DNA from 3 places in the Nonomuraea sp. NPDC004702 genome. Region 2 is predicted to be linked to each of the others. Evidence: riboswitches for the same ligand, from Rfam matches in the RefSeq annotation. Region 2 holds a riboswitch; each other region holds the start of a gene.
The links. A riboswitch is a leader RNA that binds a small molecule or an ion and turns the genes downstream of it on or off. The one in region 2 is predicted to bind cyclic di-AMP.
Positions count from the first base shown of each region.

Region 1 (6,986 bases), on a different contig from region 2:
ACACGCTGGTGTTCGTCACCATCGTGCTCTACGCGCTGTTCCGGTGGGGCTCGGGGCGCGAGGCCGTGATCGGGATGGCGGCCGGGCTGGTCGCGGTCGGCCTGTCGCTGGTGTCCGGCCGCATGGCGCCCGGCGACGTCGTCCCGGCGCTCGGGGTGCTGGTCGCGACCGTCGGGCTGGGCAGCGCCTTCCGCTACCGCGCCGGCGCGCGGCTGCGCGAGCTCGACCAGGTCAAACTGCTCGAACGCGAACAGCTCGCCCGTGACCTGCACGACACCGTCGCCCACCACGTCTCGGCCATGGCCATCCGCGCCCAGGCGGGCCTGGCCACCGCCGCCTCCGAGCCGGGCGCGGCCACCGACGCGCTGCGGGTGATCGAGGCCGAGGCGTCGCGCACGCTCGCCGAGATGCGGGCCATGGTCCGGGTGCTGCGCAGGAACGAGCCGGCGGAGCTGACCCCGGGCCGCCACCTCGACGACCTGCGGCGGCTCGCCGGACGCCCGCGCGTCGGCCCGGCCGTCGAGGTGGAGATCGCGGACGGGCTCGGCGACCTGCCGCCCTCGGCCGGCGCGGCGCTCTACCGTATCGCCCAGGAGTCGATCACCAACGCCCGGCGGCACGCCCGTCACGCCACCCACATCACCGTCCGGGTCACCGCCGACGACGCCGCCGTACGCCTGACGGTGAGCGACGACGGTGACCGCGCCGGCGGGGTCGCCGCTCCCGGGTACGGCCTGATCGGCATGATCGAACGCGCCGCCCTGCTCGGCGGCACCTGCGAGGCGGGCCCCAACCCCAACCGGGGCTGGACGGTCACCGCCGTCCTGCCGAAGGAGACCGCATGAACGCCCGGCGGGAGGCCGCGTGAGCGCGGAAGAAAGCGGCATGAACGCCCGGCGGGAGGCCGCGGGAAGCGACCCGGAGGGCACGGCGGCCATCCGGGTGCTGGTGGCCGACGACCAGGAGATCGCCCGTACCGGGCTCAGGATGATTCTCGACGCCCAGCCCGGCATCGAGGTCGTCGGCGAGGCCGGCGACGGCAGGCGGGCCGTCGAGCTGGCCCGCCGCCTGCGCCCCGACGTGTGCCTGTTCGACATCCGCATGCCCGGCCTCGACGGCATCGCGGCCACCCGCGAGCTGGCCGGGCCCGACGTCGCCGACCCCATGGCGGTGGTCGTGATCACCACGTTCGACCTCGACGAGTACGTCTACGCCGCCCTGCGCGCCGGAGCCAGGGGTTTCCTGCTCAAGGACGCCGGCCCGGCGCTGCTCGCCCAGGCGGTGACCGCGGCGGCCGGCGGCGAGGCGCTCATCGCCCCGAGCGTGACCGCGCGCCTGCTGGCCGCGTTCGCCGGAGCCGGGCGTACGGAGGCGCCCGCGCAGCCGATCGAGGCGCTCACCGGCCGCGAGGAGGAGATCCTGCGCGCCGTGGCCCGCGGCCGGACCAACAGCGAGATCGCCCGCGAGCTGCACATCTCGCTCAGCACGGTCAAGAGCCACGTCGCGAGCCTGATGACCAAGCTCGGCGTGCGCAACCGCGTCGAGATCGCCATGTGGGCCTACGAGACCGACCGCGTACGCACCTGACCTCCGCGACCTCCGCGACCTCCGCGACCTCCACGGACTCTGCGGGCTCTGCGGACGGCCCACTCGGCCACCGCCAGGTTGATCACCCAGCCCGCGCCGACGAGCAGCGCCCGGCCGAGCTCGCCGGGCGGCCCGAAGGCGGCCAGCCCGAACGCCAGGGTGAACGCCTGCGTGCCCGCGCCGAGCCCGATCGCGTACCCGCGGGTCATCCAGGCGCGATGCCGGGCCACGTCGCGCCGCCGGATCGCGGCCAGGCCGAGCAGGAGGCAGGCGGCCATGGCCGTCCCGAACAGCAGCCGGAAGGCGGCCAGCAACATCCCGTCGCCGGCGGGAAGGTCGGAGAAGAGCGTCAGCCACACCCCCGACAGCGCCGCGACCAGCCCGCACGCCACCAGCACCCGCCCCGCCGCGCGGTGCCACCCCGGCCGCCCGGCCCGGAACCGGGCCTGGAACTGGAACGTGCCGAGGACGCAGAACACCAGGGAAGCCGGGATGTGCAGCAACACCGGCACGGGCATGGCGAAGAAGCGCGCGTTGTCCGCGGTCACGGGGGCGCCGGCGGCCAGTTCGGTCACCCGGATTGCGCCGGCGACCAGCGGGACGACGCTGAGCGCGAGCAGCCCGGCGGGTGCGATCCATCTCATGCCTGAGAGCGTGCCGCCCACGCCCGTGCCCGGTCATCGCGCGGACGGCCGGTCCTGGTTCGCACCATCGGCGGGCGGGCCGTCGTACTTTCGGCCATCGAGCCGTCGCCTTTCGACCGTTGAGCGTCCGCGCAGGTCAGGCCCACACTGGCGGCACATCAGCGGCACGAGGGAGAAAACGATGAAGGCGTACGTCCTGCGCTCGTTCGGCTCGCCCGACCAGCTCGTCCTGACCGACGTCGAGCGGCCCGTGCCGCGCGACGACGAGGTGCTGGTCCGGGTGCGGGCCACGTCCGTGCAGCCCTACGACTGGCACTTCATGCGGGGGGAGCCGTACCTGGCCAGGGTCATGGGCGGCGGGGTCGGGCTGCGCCGGCCGCGCATCGCCGTCCTCGGGGCCGACGTGGCGGGGGAGGTCGAGGCGGCCGGCAAGGACGTCACGCTGTTCCGTCCCGGCGACGAGGTGTACGCGATGTCACTCGGGGGCGGCTTCGGCGAGTACGTCTGCCTGCGGCAGGGCGAGGTGGCGCCCAGACCGGCGGGCCTGTCGTTCGAGCAGGCGGCGGCGGTGCCGATGGCGGCCAACACCGCGCTGATCGCGCTGCGCGACGAGGGACGCCTCCAGCCGGGCCAGAAGGTGCTGGTCAACGGCGCGTCCGGCGGCGTGGGCACGTTCGCCGTGCAGCTCGCCAAGGCGCTGGGGGCGCACGTCACGGGCGTGTGCAGCGGGCGGAACGCGGACCTGGTCCGCTCGCTCGGCGCGGACGACGTCATCGACCACACCAAGGAGGACTTCGCGGCCTCGGGCCGGCGCTTCGACCTGCTGCTCGACGTGGCGGGCGGCCGCCGGCTGGCGGACTGTCGCCGCGTGCTGACCAGGAAGGGCACGTACGTGCTGGTCGGCGGGCCGGCCGGCCGCTGGGTGCAGCCGGCCGGCCACATGTTCGCCGCGCTCGCGTCGGGGCCCTTCGTCCCGCAGCGGATCGTCAGGGCGGACGTCGTCCGCTGCGGGAGCAACAGGGCGAACCTGCTGACGCTGACCGGGCTGATCGAGCAGGGCGCGGTCACCCCGGTCATCGACCGGACCTTCCCCTTCGGCGAGCTCCCGGCGGCCGTCCGCTACCAGGAGGAGGGGCACGCCCCGGGGAAGGTCGTCGTCACAGGGTCGCGGTGAGCATGGCCGGGGCGGGGGCCTTCTGGAGCTGCTTGTAGTCGGCCCAGCGCTTGACGCCCTTGGGGTCGGGGCGTACCGCGCCGACGAAGGCCTGCCTGCGCCACTGCGACAGGCGTTCCTCCTTCACCACGTCGCCGGTGTGGGGGGAGTGGACCATGTAGCCGGGCTTGGAGATCATGCCGACGTGGCCGAGGCCGCTGAAGAACACCAGGTCGCCTGGCTTGAGATCCTTCCAGGCGATCTTCCTGGAGAAGGCGCCGTACTGCTCCGCGGCGGTTCTGGGGAGCTCGATGCCGGCGTCCTCGTAGGCCCGGAGCATGAGGCCCGAGCAGTCGTAGCCCCGTTCGCTGGCGCCGCCCCACACGTACGGGGTGCCGCGCTTGTCCATGGCGTATTCGAGGGCGACCTTCCAGGCCGGTTTCGGCGCGTGCCGTTCCTGGACCTGTTTCACCTGGGGGCCGGTGAGGGTGATGGAGGGGGTGGGGGCGGCCGGAGCGGCCGGAGCGGCGGGAGCCGCGGGGGCGGCAGGCACGAGACCTGCTGCGCCCGCTGCCACCGCCACAAGGATGGCGATGCTAGACAGGGGACTGTCCTTCCACGTGGCCGACCGGGTTAGCTGACGGGCTCGGGCCTGGAAGTAGCCCTACGGCGGCTCCTCGGGGGGAGGCGCAGCCGATTCGCCCCGGGGGGAAAGGTGGGTCCCCGGCTCCACGCAGCGGCTGCGCGGATTAGGCTCGTCGGACTCTAACGAAACGGTCAAAAGGTCGCAATCCCCCCAAAACGGATTGTCCGGTTGTTGAGATGATGTGTTCGTCAGCCGAGACGAGCCGGTAAGGTACCGCCCATGGAGTCGCGTAACATCCGCCTGGCCGTCATCCCCGGGGATGGCATCGGCGCCGAGGTCGTAGCCGAAGGGCTCAAGGTCCTGGAGGCCGTGGGCACGAAGATCGAGCCCACCCACTACGACCTGGGCGCAGCCCGCTACCACCGCACGGGCGAGACCTTGCCCGACGCGGTGCTCGAAGAGCTGCGCGGCTACGACGCGATCCTGCTCGGCGCCGTGGGCGACCCCAGCGTGCCGCCCGGCATCCTGGAGCGCGACCTGCTGCTCAAGCTCCGGTTCGAGTTCGACCACTACGTCAACCTGCGGCCGGTCAAGCTGTTCCCCGGCGTCGAGACCGCGCTGGCCGGCGCCACCGCCGAGCACATCGACATGGTCGTCGTCCGCGAGGGCACCGAGGGCCTCTACGCGGGCACCGGCGGCGTCATGCGCCGCGGCACGCCGCACGAGATCGCCACCCAGGAGTCGCTGAACACCGCCCACGGCGTCGAGCGCGTCGTGCGGTACGCCTTCCAGAAGGCTCAGTCGCGGCCCCGCAAGAAGCTCACGCTCGTCCACAAGACGAACGTGCTCACCTTCGCCGGCGACCTCTGGCAGCGCACGGTCAACCGCGTGGCCGCGGAGTTCCCCGACGTCACCACCGACTACAGCCACATCGACGCGGCCTCGATGTTCTTCGTCACCCAGCCCGAGCGCTTCGACGTGATCGTCACCGACAACCTGTTCGGCGACATCATCACCGACCTCGGCGCCGCGATCGCCGGCGGCATCGGCCTGGCGGCCAGCGGCAACATCAACCCCGAGCGCACCTCGCCGAGCATGTTCGAGCCGGTGCACGGCAGCGCGCCCGACATCGCCGGTCAGGGCAAGGCCGACCCGACCGCCACCATCCTGTCCGTGGGCATGCTCCTCGACCACCTCGGCCTGCACGCCGAGGCCGCCAAGGTCGAGCAGGCCGTGGCCGCCGACATCGCCGAGCGGGTGACCGGCCGCGCCGGCCGCACGACCAGCGAGATCGGCGACGACATCGCCGCGCGAGTAGCCGGCTAGGACCGCCTAGCCCCGCACGCGCCTGGCGGTCCGGACACGGACTGCCAGGCGCTTTTTCGCGTTCGCCGGATCTAACCACCCCAACTGCCTCTTGCTATCCCAAATCGCGAGACACTAGGAAGTACGAATACTGCTCGCGGGCAGTAGCTAACAGAATCAGCTTTCGAAGTCGCAGATTCGTAGAGAGAAGGACCTCCGTCATGACCATCGCTCAGAAGCTCAGCTTCGACGTGCAGCATTCCGACCACGCTCGCACCGCGGCCGAGCGGGAGCAGGTACTGGCGAACCCCGGGTTCGGGCAGGTCTTCACCGACCACATGATCTCGATCGACTACACCGACGGCGAGGGCTGGCACGACGCCCGGCTCATGCCGTACGGGCCGCTCTCGCTCGACCCCGCGACCTCGGTCTTCCACTATGCGCAGGAGCTGTTCGAGGGCCTGAAGGCGTACCGGCAGATCTCCGGCTCGATCGCGACCTTCCGGCCGTACGCGAACGCCGCCCGCTTCAACCGCTCGGCCGAGCGCATGGCCATGCCCGAACTGCCGGAGGAGGCGTTCGTGGAGTCGCTGGAGCTGCTGGTCTCGGCCGACAAGGAGTGGGTGCCGACCACCGAGGGCCACAGCCTCTACCTGCGCCCGTTCATGTTCGCCACGCAGGCCGGGCTCGGCGTCAACTACCCGTCGAAGACCTACAAGTACATGGTGATCGCCTCGCCGGCGGCCTCGTACTTCAGCGGCGGCATCAAGCCCGTCTCGGTCTGGCTGTCCACCGAGTACACGCGCGCCGCGCCCGGCGGCACCGGCTTCGCCAAGTGCGGCGGCAACTACGCCGCCGCCTTCGTCGCCCAGCGCCAGGCCGTCGACAACGGCTGCGACCAGGTCGTCTGGCTCGACGCCCACAAGCACGAGTACGTCGAGGAGATGGGCGGGATGAACCTGTTCTTCGTCTTCGGCAACAAGCTCGTCACCCCGGCGCTCACCGGCACCCTGCTGCCCGGCATCACCCGGGAGTCGATCCTGGAGATGGCCGGCGACCTCGGCCTGGAGGCCGAGGAGCGGCTGGTCTCGGTGGACGAGTGGGAGTCCGCCTGCGCCTCCGGCGAGCTGACCGAGGTGTTCGCCTGCGGCACCGCCGCCGTGGTGACGCCGGTGGGCTCGGTCAGGGGCGACGACCGCGCCTGGACCATCGCCGACGGCACCCCCGGCCCGGTGACGATGCGGGTGCGCGAGGAGCTCGTCGGCATCCAGTACGGCGCCCGTCCCGACACCCGCAACTGGATCCACAAGATCGGCTAGAGCCGCGCGGACGGCCGGCGTCTCAGGCGCCGGCCTCCGTCAGGGCCGCGGTGTCGACGTGGAGGTTCCACGGGTCGGGCAGGAACACCGGCTCGCCCAGGGAGACGACGTTCTCGCTGCGGTAGCGCGGCCCGCCCGGCCCGCCGAACAGTGTCACCAGCCGCTGGAACGGGTCGATCACCAGGTAGAGCGGCACCCCGCCGCGCGCGTAACCGCCCGTCTTGACGAAGTGCACGTCGTACGTCGTGGCCACCGAGACGACGTCCACGAGCAGGATCGTCGAGGCGCCGTGGACGGCGTGCTCCTCGTGCAGACGCGGCCGGCGCGGGACCACCGCCAGGTCGGGCACGTAGAGATCGTGGCCGGGGCCCAGGTAGACGGTGATGTTCGGC
Region 1 is NZ_JBSGCE010000001.1:309,918-316,903, reverse strand. It holds gene ACWEJ6_RS01575 (sensor histidine kinase) at 1-845, shown strand, start outside; gene ACWEJ6_RS01570 (response regulator) at 886-1,587, shown strand; gene ACWEJ6_RS01565 (DUF2306 domain-containing protein) at 1,560-2,231, opposite strand; gene ACWEJ6_RS01560 (NAD(P)-dependent alcohol dehydrogenase) at 2,413-3,405, shown strand; gene ACWEJ6_RS01555 (C40 family peptidase) at 3,389-3,937, opposite strand; cyclic di-AMP (ydaO/yuaA leader) riboswitch at 3,992-4,150, opposite strand; gene ACWEJ6_RS01550 (3-isopropylmalate dehydrogenase) at 4,250-5,296, shown strand; gene ACWEJ6_RS01545 (branched-chain amino acid aminotransferase) at 5,497-6,594, shown strand; gene ACWEJ6_RS01540 (Uma2 family endonuclease) at 6,617-6,986, opposite strand, start outside.
Region 1: linked by a shared signal. The riboswitch ahead of ACWEJ6_RS01555 (C40 family peptidase) and the one ahead of ACWEJ6_RS15075 (C40 family peptidase) in region 2 are both predicted to bind cyclic di-AMP.

Region 2 (6,986 bases):
TCGGCGCCGCCGCGGCCAGCGCCGACAGCGCGATCTCGCCCTCCATCCTGGCCAGCGTCGCGCCCAGGCAGAAGTGCAGGCCGAGCCCGAAGGCCAGGTGGCGGCCGGGCTCGCGGCCGGGGTCGAACCGGTCGGGATCGGCGAACGCGGCGGGGTCGCGATTGGCCGCGCCGATCGGCACGAGCACGGCCGAGCCCGCGGGCACCGGCGTCCCGCCCAGTTCCCGGTCCTCCAGCGCGATCCTGGAGGTGAGCTGGACCGGCGGATCGAAGCGCAGCACCTCCTCCACGACCTCCCTCGGGCGCTCGGCGGCGCGGTGCAGCAGGTCGTGCCGCAGCAGGTTCAGCACGCCGTTCGCGATGAGGTTGACGGTGGTCTCGTGGCCGGCCACGAGCAGCAGCACGCAGGTCGCCAGCAACTCGGCCTCGGTGAGCTCCTCGACGTGTGCGAGGGCGCTCAGGAGGTCCTCGCCGGGACGCTCGCGTCGCCGTGCGATCAGGTGGCGGAAGTAGTCGCGGAACTCGTTCCTGGAACGCTCCGTTTCCGACATGAGGGCGTCTGTCAGCATCGGGTCAAGTCCGCGGGCAAGGGCCTCGCTCCATCCGCGGAAGCGGTCGTGGTCCTCCGGCGGCACCCCGAGCATCTCGCTGATCACCATCACCGGCAGCGGGTACGCGAAGCCGGAAATCAGCTCCGCCTCCTCCGGCAGCCGCCCGATCAGGTCGGCGGTGATCGCCTCGATCCGCGGCCTGAGGCGGGCCACCATGCGCGGCGTGAACGCGCGGCTGACCAGAGCACGCAACCGGGTGTGATCGGGCGGGTCCATGAGCAGGAACGACCTGCCGGGCTGACCTGCCTCTTCCTGCGCGGACGGGGACGTTCCGTGACCGAACCCGGGGTCGCGCAACACGGCCGCGCACCACTCGTACGTGGTCACGACGAGCAGCCCGCCGCGCGTTCTGAAGATCGGCCCGGCGGCTCGCAGCTCGCGATATCGGACGTACGGATCGCGCACAAATTGCGGATCCGAGGGATCAAAACCCAGCACGTCGGTGGCGCTCATCGGAGGTGGAACCGGGCCGCCGAATTGATCGTTTGGACCGTTCATAGCGGACCACGGCGTGCCAACATATGCGGAGTACGTCACATATAAGTGATCATGTCAATAGCACTGGTCAAGGGCGCCGATTGTGGCGCTTGACGACCTTTCCGCGATGCGTTTACCTTCACCGAGACGAGCGGCTTTGCTTCGCCTGAAAGGTCCGAGTTCTGCTGTTTGGGGGAGGGCTCCCGGTGGATGTGCTCACAGAAGGCGTTGAGCTGAGCCACGCGGATTTGGCGTTACTGGCCGAGCTGGCCAGGGGAGTGACGGTCGATCGGGTCGGCAGGCGGCTGGACATCAGCGGACGGACCGTACGGCGCAGGCTGAGGGGCATCTGCGACCGCATCGGGGTGGCCACGGCGATCGAGGCCGTGGCATGGGCGGCGCGCCGCCAGCTCATCTAGCGGCGCTCATCTGGTGGCGCTCATCATCCAGTGACGCTGGGCGAACCGGCGCTGGGCGAAGTGGCGCTGGGCGAACCGGCGCGCGGGTCAGTCCGCGATGCGCACGCCGCCGGCGAACGGCCGCCCGCCGATCGGGGCGACCCGCACGACGTCACCCGTCCGCGGAGCGTGGACCATCATGCCGCCGCCGATGTAGATGCCGACGTGGTGCAGGTCGCTGTAGAAGAACACCAGGTCGCCGGGGCGCAGCTGGTCGCGGCTGACCTGCCTGCCGGCCGTCCACTGGTCGCCGGTGTAGTGGGGGAGCGAGATGCCCACGCGCTGGTAGGCGGCCATCACCAGCCCGGAGCAGTCGTAGGAGCGCGGCCCTTCGGCGCCCCACACGTACGGCTTGAGCTGCTGGGTGAGGGCCCACTTGACGGCCTGGGCGGCCTTGCCGTCGCCGATGACCGGCAGGTTGACGCGCACGGCCCGGGTGCCGGGACGGCCCGCCTCGCCGACGGCCCGCCGGTAGAGGTTGCTCTCGACCTTGGTGACCAGCTTGGTGATCTTCGAGCGCCTGCTCTCCAGATCGGTGACGAGCTTCTGGACCTCGGCGATGCGGGTCTTGGCGCCGGCCCTGGCCCGCTCGGCGGCCTCCATGGCCCTGGCGAGCTGGTTGACCTCCTCGCCCTGCTGCTGTTCGAGCGCGTACGTGGTCGCGGCCCGGTCGAGGAAGGTCTCGGGGTCGCCGGACTGGGCGAAGGCCAGGGCCTTGTCCAGGCCGCCGGTGATGTAGGCGTTCTGGGCGAGCAGTGAGGCCCTGGCGCGCTTGGCGGCCAGGTCGGACTCGCTGGTGGCCAGGATCTTCTGGGCGGAGTCGTTGGCCTTCTGGGCGGCCTTCAGCCGTTCGCGCTGCTCGTTGTACTGCTCGGCCAGCGTCTCGATCTCTTCGTGCAGCTTCTCCACCTGGTCGGAGAGCTCGGAGAGCGACGGCTTCGGGTCGGCGGCGGCGGAGCCGACGGGGACGGCGAACAGCATCGCGGCGACGGTGACGCCGATGACGCCGAGGCGGTGTGCGCGCCTGGCCTGCTCCTGGGGGCGGGCGTGCCTGCCCCCGGACGTCCCCGAGCGGTCGAACGTCCGCTTCACCAACCGAGCTCCTCTCATCGACGCCGGCCGGGTTAGCTGACGGGTTCGGGCCGGAGCAGCCCTACCGAGATGGTCGGATTCACCCCAAGTGGTGGCGCCAGGTGCTCGCCGCCGTTGGTTCCCCGGCTTCCCTTGCGGGAATTGGGCGTGTCTTTCCGCGCGCATTACGCGGAGAACATCGTCGCTGGACACTAATGCACTCCGGGTTCACGCTCAACCGGAACTGCCGAGTCTGTAGAGGTTTCACAACTGAAGGGTCACAAGGTGATCTCGTGGGTAGCCGTACGGAAGCGGGCTTCTGCACCTTTTGTCCAGCATTCGGGGTGCTGAGGTCTGGAGGAAAGCTCCAAGTCGGCCCGTGTTCACCTGACCACGGGATGTGATGAGATGCCCGAGACGTGGGATTTAGGGCCGAGCCGTAATGAGATCTGTACCCTGGAGAGCCATGGAGCAGGTGGCCGAAGTGGCAGTCCCCGAGACCGCGGTCGTGGTCAGGCGTGCGCGCACGCCCGACGTGCGTGCGATCAGGCGTCTCGTGGACACCTACGCGGGCGCGGGGCCGCGGCTCCTGGAGAAGGCCACGGTCACGCTGTACGAGGACGTCCAGGAGTTCTGGGTGGCCGAGCGGGGCGGGGAGGTCGTCGGCTGCGGCGCGCTCCACGTGCTCTGGGAGGACCTCGCCGAGGTCCGTACGGTGGCCGTCGATCCCGCGTGCCGGGGGCTGGGCGTGGGGCGGCGGATCGTCTCGGCACTCGTCCGGCAGGCGAAGGATCTGGGACTGCGGCGTGTATTCTGTCTGACTTTTGAGGTCGACTTCTTCGCGAGGCACGGTTTCCGCCCCATCCAGGGCACACCGGTCTCACCCGAGGTCTACGCCGAGTTGCTGGCCTCGTACGACGAGGGTGTGGCGGAGTTCCTTGATCTGGAACACGTCAAACCGAACACCCTTGGCAACACCCGCATGCTGCTGCATCTGACATCGGGTGACGCGGACCTTGACCACTTGGAAAGGTGATTGTTGATACCTATGTCGATACGTTGGGCAGCACAGGCATGTGTCCTGACACGTGCCACATGCGCACTCGAAGCGAGGTGACACGGTGAGCACCGGACAGCCGCCGTACCCACAGGACGATTCCGGCGAGAACCCCGAGTACGGCCAGCACCACGGCCGTCGGCCCGGTGAGCCCGACCCGGACGTGACTGTGGTCGGCTACCGGGCGGACGATGCCTTCGGCCAGCCCCCATACGGTCAGCAGCAGCAACAGGGCTATGGCCAGCAACAGCAGTACGGCCAGCAACAGCAGCAGTACGGCCACCAGCAGGGCTACGGCCAGCAGCCCCAGTACGGCCAGCAGGCCGCCCCGGGTCAGCAGGGCTACGGCCAGCAGCAGGGCTACGGCCAGCAGCCGCAGTCCTCGGGCCAGCAGTACACGCAGCCCGGCTACGGCCAGGAGGCCCAGTACGGCCAGCAGGCCGCCTCGGGTCAGCAGGGCTACGGCCAGCAGCCGCAGTCCTCCGGCCAGCAGTACACGCAGCCCGGCTACGGCCAGGAAGCCCAGTACGGCCAGCAGGGTTACGGCCAGCAGCCCGCCTCCGGCCAGCAGTACGCCCAGCCCGGCTACGGCCAGCAGGCCGCTTCGGGTCAGCAGGGCTACGGCCAGGAGGCCCAGTACGGCCAGCAGGCCGCATCGGGTCAGCAGGGTTACGGCCAGCAGCAGTACGGCCAGCAGCCGCAGTCGCTACCCGACTACGGCCAGCAGCAGGGCTACGGTCAGGACGCCCAGTACGGCCAGCAGGCCGCCTCGGGCCAGCAGGGTTACGGTCAGCAGCCGCAGTCCTCGGGCCAGCAGTACGCCCAGCCCGGCTACGGCCAGCAGGCCGCCTCCGGTCAGCAGGGTTACGGCCAGGAGGCCCAGTACGGCCAGCAGGGCTACGGCCAGCAGCCGCAGTCCGACTACGGTCAGCAGCAGGGCTACGGCCAGGACGCCCAGTACGGCCAGCAGGGCGGCTACGCCCAGCAGCAGTACGGCGACCAGCAACAGGGTTACGGCCAGCAGTACGGCGACCAGCAGCAGTACGGCCAGGCATACGGCCAGCAGCAGCAGTCGCAGCCCTACGGCCAGCCCGGCTACGGCCAGCCCTACGGTCAGCCCGTCGGCGTGCAGCCTCCGGGCGCTCCGGCCCCCCTGGCGGAGTGGTGGCAGCGTCTGGTCGCGAGGATCGTCGACGGCGTCATCCTCGGCGTCGTGAACTTCGTGGTCAGCCTCATCCTGGGCCTGCTCGCGGTCGGTTACGACTCGGCGACCGGCCTGACTTCCGGCCTCTTGTCCCCCTTCGTCATCATCCTCCTGTCGGCGATCGTGACGACCGCCGTCTGGGTGTGCTACGAGTTCTTCCTGACGAAGATGAACGGCCAGACGGTCGGCAAGATGGTCATGGGGATCAAGGTCGTGCCGGTGGGCCAGGCCCTGCCTCCGGGCGGGCTCGCGTCCGACCTGGCGATCAAGCGCGCCGGCGTCACCTGGGGCGGCTACATCCTGAGCTGGATCCCGTTCCTCGGCCCGCTGCTCGCCTGGGCGTGCGTCGCGGTCAACGGCGCCTCGCAGCTGTGGGACAAGCCGCTGCAGCAGACGTTCGCGGACAAGTTCGCGGGCACGGTGGTCGTGAAGATCAAGTAATCCCGCGTCAGCGTAAAACAGGGGCCGGCTTCCCGCCGGCCTCTGTTTTGTGTGTGCGGGGCGTACCAATATGGGGGGTACGACCGCCGACCGCGTGAGGTGGGATATGGCCGGGACACCGTCGTGGCCGGGCGCCGTGCCCGCGGAATGGTGGGAACGCCTCGCCGCCCGCTTCATTGAGGCCCTGGTCTTCGGGGTCTTCTATTACATTCTGTTCATCGCGCTGTGGGGCGCCTTCCGGACTGTCGGGATGGTCGAGGCGTTCGGCGGACGGCTCCCCGGGCTCTTGGCCTGGTTCCTGGCCGGCCTGTGTTATACGGCCTATGACTGGCGGGCCCATTGCCTGCGCCGGCGCACGTTCGGCCAGGCGATCATGAAGATTCGCCTGGCGCCGGACGACCTTCCGCGTGGCGCCCTGCTGAAACGGGCCCTGGTCTATCCCGGGCCTGTCATGCTGATGGGCATTCCGGTGGTCAATCTGCTGGCCGGAATGCTGCTGTTCGGCGTCGGGCTGCTCATCCTGATCGACAAGCCGTTGGAGCGCGGGCCGCATGACAGGCTGGCCGGAACGCGGGTGGTAAAAGATCTTCGTTGAGGCGTCCACACCTGGGAAGATGCCTTTTCGCAAAATTTTCCCTTGATCCGGTAAGGAGCCTGGAGAGACTGGCATTAGGCTATGGGACGTCCGGGTTGCCGGATGTCGGTGCCCCTGCTCCCTGAGGGCGACTGTGTGTGGCTATGGTCGGTTCCGGGTGAGTTGTCACCTAGGCGTCATGAGCGTCCGGCGTGCTCCCGCAGGTCCCGCAGGTCGCGCCGGGATGCGTATTTAGCGCCCCCGAAACCCTGCTAGCCCTGGAGGCGAGGACGAATGGAAGCCGTAACAGACGTATTGTCAGCGCTCATCCCCCCGGTCGTGGTCGGCGGCGCCTTCATCTTTGGCGCGGTGAAGTTGCTGCGATCGGAGGGCGCCGGGCGACGGGCAAACCGCCAGGATCAGGCCGAGAACCAGAACTGATCTGCCAGTCAGCCGAATCCCCGTAGCGCTGAATTGTCTCCGCGCCTTTCCGGGTATATGTTTGGGCGAGCGAATGAAACAATGCTCCGGGAAAGGATTGCGTAGATGGCCAAGCAGATCCAGGAGATTCTCATCGATGACCTCGATGGGGGCGAGGCCAATGAGACGGTCAGCTTCGCTATTGACGGCTCCTCCTATGAGATTGACCTCAGCGACGTTAACGCCAAGAAGCTGAGGGACGCACTCACGCCTTTCGTGCAGCACGCCCGCAGGGCAGGAGCCGTGTCCGCCCGTCGCCGTGGTCGCGGCGGCAACCGTGCGATGAGCCGCGAGAAGAGCTCGGAGATCCGGCAGTGGGCCAAGGCTCACGGCCTGCCGGTCAGCGAGCGCGGCAGGATCGCCTCCACCGTCGTGGAGAAGTACGAAGCGGCTCACTGAGCCTCGTCGAGAGAGCCATCTCCTGACCATGCGCTTATGCCGTTCGCCTAGGACCCCGGCGAGCGCCATAAGCGCATGATCGTTTTTGTGGGGAGTTCGTGAATCCCCGGACCACTTGTTGATCTTCTAATTCGCCCAAATGTGGGCGTATTGCTCGCTCGTGTCGCCGGACAAGGCGCCCGCGCGGGGAGTGGAACGTGCCGGGCTTTGCGGCC
Region 2 is NZ_JBSGCE010000009.1:232,647-239,632, forward strand. It holds gene ACWEJ6_RS15065 (cytochrome P450) at 1-1,015, opposite strand, end outside; gene ACWEJ6_RS15070 (helix-turn-helix domain-containing protein) at 1,294-1,506, shown strand; gene ACWEJ6_RS15075 (C40 family peptidase) at 1,594-2,637, opposite strand; cyclic di-AMP (ydaO/yuaA leader) riboswitch at 2,644-2,795, opposite strand; gene ACWEJ6_RS15080 (amino-acid N-acetyltransferase) at 3,083-3,652, shown strand; gene ACWEJ6_RS15085 (RDD family protein) at 3,738-5,318, shown strand; gene ACWEJ6_RS15090 (RDD family protein) at 5,425-5,913, shown strand; gene ACWEJ6_RS15095 (histone-like nucleoid-structuring protein Lsr2) at 6,439-6,771, shown strand.

Region 3 (6,986 bases), on a different contig from region 2:
GCCCTTCGGGATGTAGATCGCCTCACCGGCCCTGACCGGGAACTCCGGGTCGTCGCCGACGGTCTGCCGCCCCTCGCCCTCGATGACGTAGAGGACCTCGTCGGAGTCGGGGTGCAGGTGGCGTTCGTGGCCCTTGTTCGGGTTGATGATGACCTCGCCGAACGTGGAGGACGCGCCCGGGACGGCGTCGGGCGTCACGTGCCATTTGATGGCCCCCCAGTCGAAGATCATCGTGGGCAGGGCGTCCGGTCGTCGGTGCATGGCGGGTTCCTCCCGGTCAGAGCTGCTTGAAGGCGCGGACCTGTTCGGCGATGGCCCGCTCGGCGGGCAGGCGTTCCATCGAGGACGCGCCGAAGAACCCGGCGACGCCGACCGTGCGCTGCTGGATGTGGCGCACGTCGTCGGGCTCGGCGATGGGACCGCCGTGGCACAGCACGATGACGTCGGGGTTGACGGCGACGGCGGCGTCGCGCATCTCCTGGATGCGCACGGCCGCCTCGTCGAGGCCGATCGCGGTGACGGCGCCGATGCTGCCCTTGGTGGTCAGGCCCATGTGCGGGACGAGGATGTCGGCGCCCGCCCGCGCCATGGCCGTGGCCTGCTCGGGGGTGAACACGTAGGGGGCGGTGAGCAGGTCGCGCTCGGCGGCCAGCCTGATCATCTCCACCTCCAGGTCGAAGCCCATGCCGGTCTCCTCCAGGTTCGCCCGGAAGACACCGTCGATCAGGCCGACCGTCGGGAAGTTCTGGACGCCGGTGAAGCCCATGTCCTTCAGCTCGTCGAGGAAGCGCGGCATCAGCCGGAACGGGTCGGTCCCGCACACCCCGGCCAGCACCGGCGTGTCCTTGACGACCGGCAGGACCTCCCCCGCCATCTCCACGACGATCGCGTTGGCGTCGCCGTACGGCATCAGGCCGGCGAGCGAGCCGCGGCCGGCCATCCGGAACCGTCCGGAGTTGTAGATGATGAGCAGATCGACCCCGCCCGCCTCGGCGGACTTGGCCGACAGCCCGGTGCCCGCGCCGCCGCCGATGATCAGCCGGCCGGCCTCCCGCTCGGCGCGCAACCTCCGTAGTGCCTCGTCGCGTCGCATCAAGCCCCCTTCTCGATCAGCCGGTGCAGCCGGTCGGCGGCCGCCACGGCGAACTGCGCGTCGTTGATGTCCTGGTCGCTCTGCACGACCTCGACGGCGGTGCCCGCGACGGCCGCGAGCACGGCGTCGAAGCAGGCCGCGTCGGCCGCCGGGTCGTGGAACGGGCCGCCCTCGACGTCGACGGCCGAGACGCCGCCGCGCGGCACGAACAGCGTGACCGGCCCCGACGCGCGGGCCAGCCGCTCGCCGATCGCCCGCCCGATCTCGGCGTTCTCGGCCGGAGTGGTGCGCATGAGCGTCACCGTCGGGTTGTGCACCAGGAGCTGCCGTGACCTGAACCGTTCCGGCACGGTCTCCATCGGGCCGAAGTTGACCATGTCGACGGCGCCCAGGCTGACGACCTGCGGGATGCCGGCCCGCCCGGCGGCGGTCAGGCGGTCGGGGCCGGCCGACAACACGCCGCCGACGAGCTCGTCGGCCAGCTCGGTGGTGGTCAGGTCGAGCACCCCGGCGAAATGGCCGCCGGCCGCCAGCGCCTCCATGGCCCGGCCGCCCGAGCCGGTGGCGTGGAAGACCAGCACCTCGTAGCCCAGGGACTCCAGCCGGGCCCGCGCGGCGTCGACGGCGGGCGTGGTGACGCCGAACATCGTGGCCGCGACAAGTGGTTTGTCCTCCCCGGACGGCTCGGCGCCGGCGTCGTAGGAGGCGGCCATCGCGCTGATCGCGGCGGCGGCGTTGGTCAGGATGCGGCGGGAGACGGAGTTGACGCCCGCGACGTCGACGACGCTGTACATGAGCGTCACGTCGGTCTCCCCGACGTAGGCCGAGACGTCGCCGCTGACCATGGTCGAGACGAGCAGCTTGGGCAGGCCGACGGGCAGCGCCCGCATGACGGCGGCGGCGATGGAGGAGCCGCCGCTGCCGCCGAGCGCGAGCACGCCGCTCAGCTCGCCGCGGGCGTGCAGGTCCTTGGCCAGGGCGGTGGCCCCGGCCGCCATGGCCGCGAGCGCGGCGCCGCGGTCGCCGGCGCTCCTGAGCCGGTCGAGGCCGGTGCCCGCGGCCCGCGCGACGGCCTCGGCGGGGACGTCGGCGGCCAGCGCCGGGGCGCCCATGACGCCGGTGTCCATGAGGACGACGCCCTGGCCGGCCCGGATGATCAGGTCGCGGACGAGGGCGTACTCCTCCCCCTTGGTGTCGAGGGTGCCCAGCAGCAAGACCGCCATGTCAGACCTCCTACGATCGGCCTTCCGACCTTACCCCGGCGATCTCCGCGTGGCGGATGCCCAGGACGTCCACGCCGTGCTCGGACAGCGGGCGGGAGCCGAAGATGCGGCGTTCCTCCTCGGTGATGGCGACATCGTTGATGCTGGCCTCCCGGCGGCGCATCAGCCCCGAGGCGTCGAACTCCCACTGCTCGTTGCCGTAGCTGCGCCACCACTGGCCGGCGGCGTCGCGGGACTCGTACTGGAAGCGCACGGCGATGCGGTCGCCGGTGACCGCCCACAGCTCTTTGCGCAGGGCGTAGTCCAGCTCGCGGGCCCACTTGCGGCGCAGGAACTCCGCGATCTCGGCGCGGCCGGTGACGAACTCGCCGCGGTTGCGCCACACGGAGTCCTCGGTGTACGCGAGCGCGACGCGCTCGGGGTCGCGGGTGTTCCAGGCGTCCTCGGCGGCCTGGACCTTGATCCGGGCGGTCTCCTCGGTGAACGGCGGGACGGGCGGGCGGGTCATGGGCTGTCCTCTCCGATCGAGAGAACGGGCGTTCTCCCGGGTTGTGCGCTAGCGTAGAGAACGACCGTTCTCCGCGGCAAGCACCTGGAGGGGTGTCATGGATCACGAGCAGCGGCTGCTGGACGCCGCGGGCGACCTGTTCTACCGCCGCGGCGTGCAGGCGGTCGGCATGGACGAGATCCGGGCCGCCTCCGGCGTCTCGCTGAAACGCCTCTACCAGTGTTTCCCGTCGAAGGAGGCGCTGGTCGTGGCCTATCTGCGGCGGCGCGACGAACGCTGGATGGCCTCGCTCACCGCGTACGTGGCCGAGGCCGGCGACCGCATCCCGGCGGTCTTCGCGTGGCTGGAGCACTGGTTCACCGAGGACGACTTCCGCGGCTGCGGGTTCGCCAACGCCTTCGCCGAGCTGGGCGCCGGTTCGGCCGTCGTCCGCACGGCGGTGCGCGAGCACAAGGAGCGCCTGCGCGCCTACCTGCGCTCGCTCGCCGAGGAGGCCGGAGCCGGGGACCCCGGCCTGCTCGCCGAGCAGCTGCTCACCCTGATCGACGGCGCCACGGTCACCGCGATGATCTCGGAGGAGCCGGGCGCGGCCCGCTCGGCCGGGCAGGCCGCGGCGGTCCTGATCCACCGGCACCGGCGGCCCTGAAACGCGAAAGAGCGCACTCCCCGCGGGGAGTGCGCTCTTCGCTCGGCAGGATCAGGCGGCGTACGACGGGTAGCCGTAGCCGACGACCTGGGAGGTCGGGCGGACACGCTGCTCGACCTTGCCGTTGCCGGTGTTGCCCTCGATCGTGGAGATCGTGCCGTCGCCGTTGTCCTTGACGACGAAGCCGACGTGCTGGATGTCGTTCAGGCTCTTGCTGCCGCTCCAGGAGAAGAAGACGACGGCGCCCGGCTTGGCCTCGGTGCCCCAGCGGTCGTTGGCGGCGAACCACTTGGCGTGGGTCACGGTGTAGGCGTCCCAGCCGACCTGCGGGCGGGCGCCGGTCTGCTCGCCGACCCAGGAGACGAACATCGAGCACCAGGGGGCGTTCAGGTACATGGCGCGGTTGCCGCCGTCACGCGCGGCGGTCTCGGCGGCGCGCTGCGAGTCGGCGTACCACTTCTGGAACTTGGTGCCGCCGCCGTTGGCGTCCTCGGAGGTGCCGACCTGGGCGCGGGCGGTGGCCAGCACCTGGGCGGCGGTGACGTTGACCTTGCCCTTGGCGCTCTCGTCGGCGGCGCGGTGCTGCGCGACGAGCGGCTGGGCGGCCACGCCGGCGACCTTGGCGGTCTGGGTGGCGGTGTGGGCGGTGGCGTGGGTGGTGTCGGCGTTCACTGCCGCGTGCGTGCCGAGCACGCCGGCGACGGCGGTCGCGCCGAGAGCGATCTTGGCGAGGTCGAGCTTGTAGGCACGGTGAAGACGGTGCTTGGCCATGAGGGTGTTACTCCTTGAGCTTCCGTGCCGCTTGCCGGGTTAGCTGACGGGTTCGGGCGGGAAGCTGCCCTACGGCACCACGGTGCCGATTCACCCCATTGGACACATGGGTCCCCGGTTCCGCGCACAGGCGGATTCAGCGGTCTCTTGGTCAGGCAAAGGGCTGACGCATCGTCTTCCCGGGCCCGGGAAAGGGCCTGAAGGTATATGTGCGACGCCCGGATGCGGGGATTTCCGCATCGACTCTGTACAACACGGGTCCCGCTTGGGTAATTCCCAGGCAATGCCATCCCTACCTGGGACGACTCCCCGTTCGGCTGTGTACAACCAAGCTACCCGGCGAGTAATTCCCAGGCAAATGGAGGCAATGCATTCGACGCTGCGTGGGAGAAACGCTACGCACCGAATCGCTTCACGCCACGTGCGCCTTTATCGCCACACTCGTGAGCGCCAGCAACAATTCCAGATCGGGCTCGGCGTCGACCTGTACGGCGACCCAGGCGCGGTCGCGGCAGGCATGGACCTGGTCGCACGCCCGCAGGTACGGCTCCAGGCGGCCGATGGCGGGGGCGGTGAGCCGTACGTGGATCTCGTCCCGGCCGGCCAGGCGCAGGATCTCGGTTCCGTGTACGGCGAAGGTGACCTGCTGACCGGTGCCGCTGACGTTCAGCGACGGCCAGGACCGTAACTCCGCGACCGCGCGGACCACGTAGGGCCCGCGTCGCGTGGGCTTCCGCCGCCAGGCGGAGATTCCTGCCACGCTCCAATGCTGAGCCACGGCTCACCCCGCCGTCAGCCCCCGTTCCTGAACCGTTATCCCCTCGTGAACGGGCGCGTCCGGGGTCTGACCGGCACGATTACGGACACCTGACCGATACGTATTGACGCTCCCCCAGGCAGAAGCTACCGTCGATTCACAACTTAAAGGAAACTTTCCTAATAGTTTCCCCAGAAGTCTCCCATCCCACTCCCCACACACCCCCCAACGGATGTCGGAGCGACATGAAACACACCATTCTGAGCAAGGTCCTGGCGGGAATGGCGGCGTTGGCCCTGCCCCTCACCGCGGCCGTGGCCGCCCCGGCGCTCGCCTCCGCCAGCACGGTGGCGTACGCGGCGGCCTGGGCCCCGTGGACCGCCTACACGGCGGGCACGGTCGTCACCTACAACGGCGTCGACTACGTCTGTCTCCAGGCGCACACCTCCCAGCCCGGCTGGGAGCCGCCGAACGTGGCGGCGCTGTGGAAGGTCTCCGGTGGCGGCGGCAGCGACACGACCGCGCCGTCCGTGCCGGGCAACCTGCGCTCGACCGGCGTCACGGACACGAGCGTGGCCCTGGCCTGGAACGCCTCCACCGACAACGTGGCCGTGACCGGCTACGAGGTCTACCGCGGCGGCACCCTGGTCACCACCGTCACGGGCACCACGTACAACGACACCGGCCTCACCGCGAACACGGCCTACAGCTACACCGTGCGGGCGCGTGACGCGGCCGGCAACCGCTCGGCCAACAGCAACCAGATCTCCGCGACGACCACCGGCGGCGGTGGCGGCGACGACAAGACCCCGCCGTCGGTCCCCGGCAACCTGCGCTCGACCGGCGTCAGCAACAACAGCGTCTCGCTGGCCTGGAACGCCTCCACCGACAACGTGGCGGTCACCGGCTACGAGGTCTACCGCGGCGGCACCCTGGTCACCACCGTCACGGGCACGTCGTACAACGACACCGGCCTCAGCGCCAACACCTCCTACAACTACACCGTGCGCGCGCGTGACGCGGCCGGCAACCGCTCGGCCGACAGCAACCAGATCACCGCGACCACCACGGGCGGCGGCGGTGGCGGCGGCAACAAGGTGCTGGGCTACTTCGTCCAGTGGGGCATCTACCAGCGCGGCTACCACGTCAAGAACATCGACACCAGCGGCTCGGCGGCCAAGCTGACCCACATCAACTACGCGTTCGGCAACGTGCAGAACGGGCAGTGCACGATCGGCGACAGCTACGCCGACTACGACCGCTTCTACCAGGCGGGCGAGAGCGTCGACGGCGTCGCCGACACCTGGGACAACGGCGCGCTGCGCGGCAACTTCAACCAGCTGCGCAAGCTGAAGAAGAAGTACCCCAACCTGAAGGTGCTCTTCTCCTTCGGCGGCTGGACCTGGTCCGGCGGCTTCGGCCAGGCGGCGCAGAACCCGACGGCCTTCGCCGACTCCTGCTACAAGCTGGTGGAGGACCCCCGCTGGGCCGACGTCTTCGACGGCATCGACATCGACTGGGAGTACCCGAACGCCTGCGGCCTGACCTGTGACACCAGCGGCGCGGCGGCGTTCAAGAACGTGATGTCCGCGCTGCGCTCGCGCTTCGGCGCCAACAACCTGGTCACCGCGGCCATCACCGCCGACGGCAACGACGGCGGCAAGATCGACGCGGCCGACTACGGCGGCGCCGCCCAGTACGTCGACTGGTACAACGTCATGACGTACGACTTCTTCGGCGGCTGGGACGCGCAGGGCCCGACCGCCCCGCACTCCCCGCTCACCACCTGGGACAAGATCCCGGTCCCCGGCTTCTACACCGACAACGCCATCCAGAAGCTCAAGAGCAAGGGCGTCCCGGCCGCCAAGCTGCTGCTCGGCATCGGCTTCTACGGCCGCGGCTGGACCGGCGTGACCCAGGCCGCGCCCGGCGGCACGGCGACCGGCCCGGCGCCCGGCACGTACGAGCAGGGCATCGAGGACTACAAG
Region 3 is NZ_JBSGCE010000004.1:187,450-194,435, forward strand. It holds gene ACWEJ6_RS07820 (cupin domain-containing protein) at 1-261, opposite strand, end outside; gene ACWEJ6_RS07825 (phosphoenolpyruvate hydrolase family protein) at 278-1,093, opposite strand; gene ACWEJ6_RS07830 (Tm-1-like ATP-binding domain-containing protein) at 1,093-2,316, opposite strand; gene ACWEJ6_RS07835 (nuclear transport factor 2 family protein) at 2,327-2,824, opposite strand; gene ACWEJ6_RS07840 (TetR/AcrR family transcriptional regulator) at 2,922-3,470, shown strand; gene ACWEJ6_RS07845 (CHAP domain-containing protein) at 3,522-4,241, opposite strand; cyclic di-AMP (ydaO/yuaA leader) riboswitch at 4,256-4,393, opposite strand; gene ACWEJ6_RS07850 (luciferase domain-containing protein) at 4,654-5,001, opposite strand; gene ACWEJ6_RS07855 (glycosyl hydrolase family 18 protein) at 5,244-6,986, shown strand, end outside.
Region 3: linked by a shared signal. The riboswitch ahead of ACWEJ6_RS07845 (CHAP domain-containing protein) and the one ahead of ACWEJ6_RS15075 (C40 family peptidase) in region 2 are both predicted to bind cyclic di-AMP.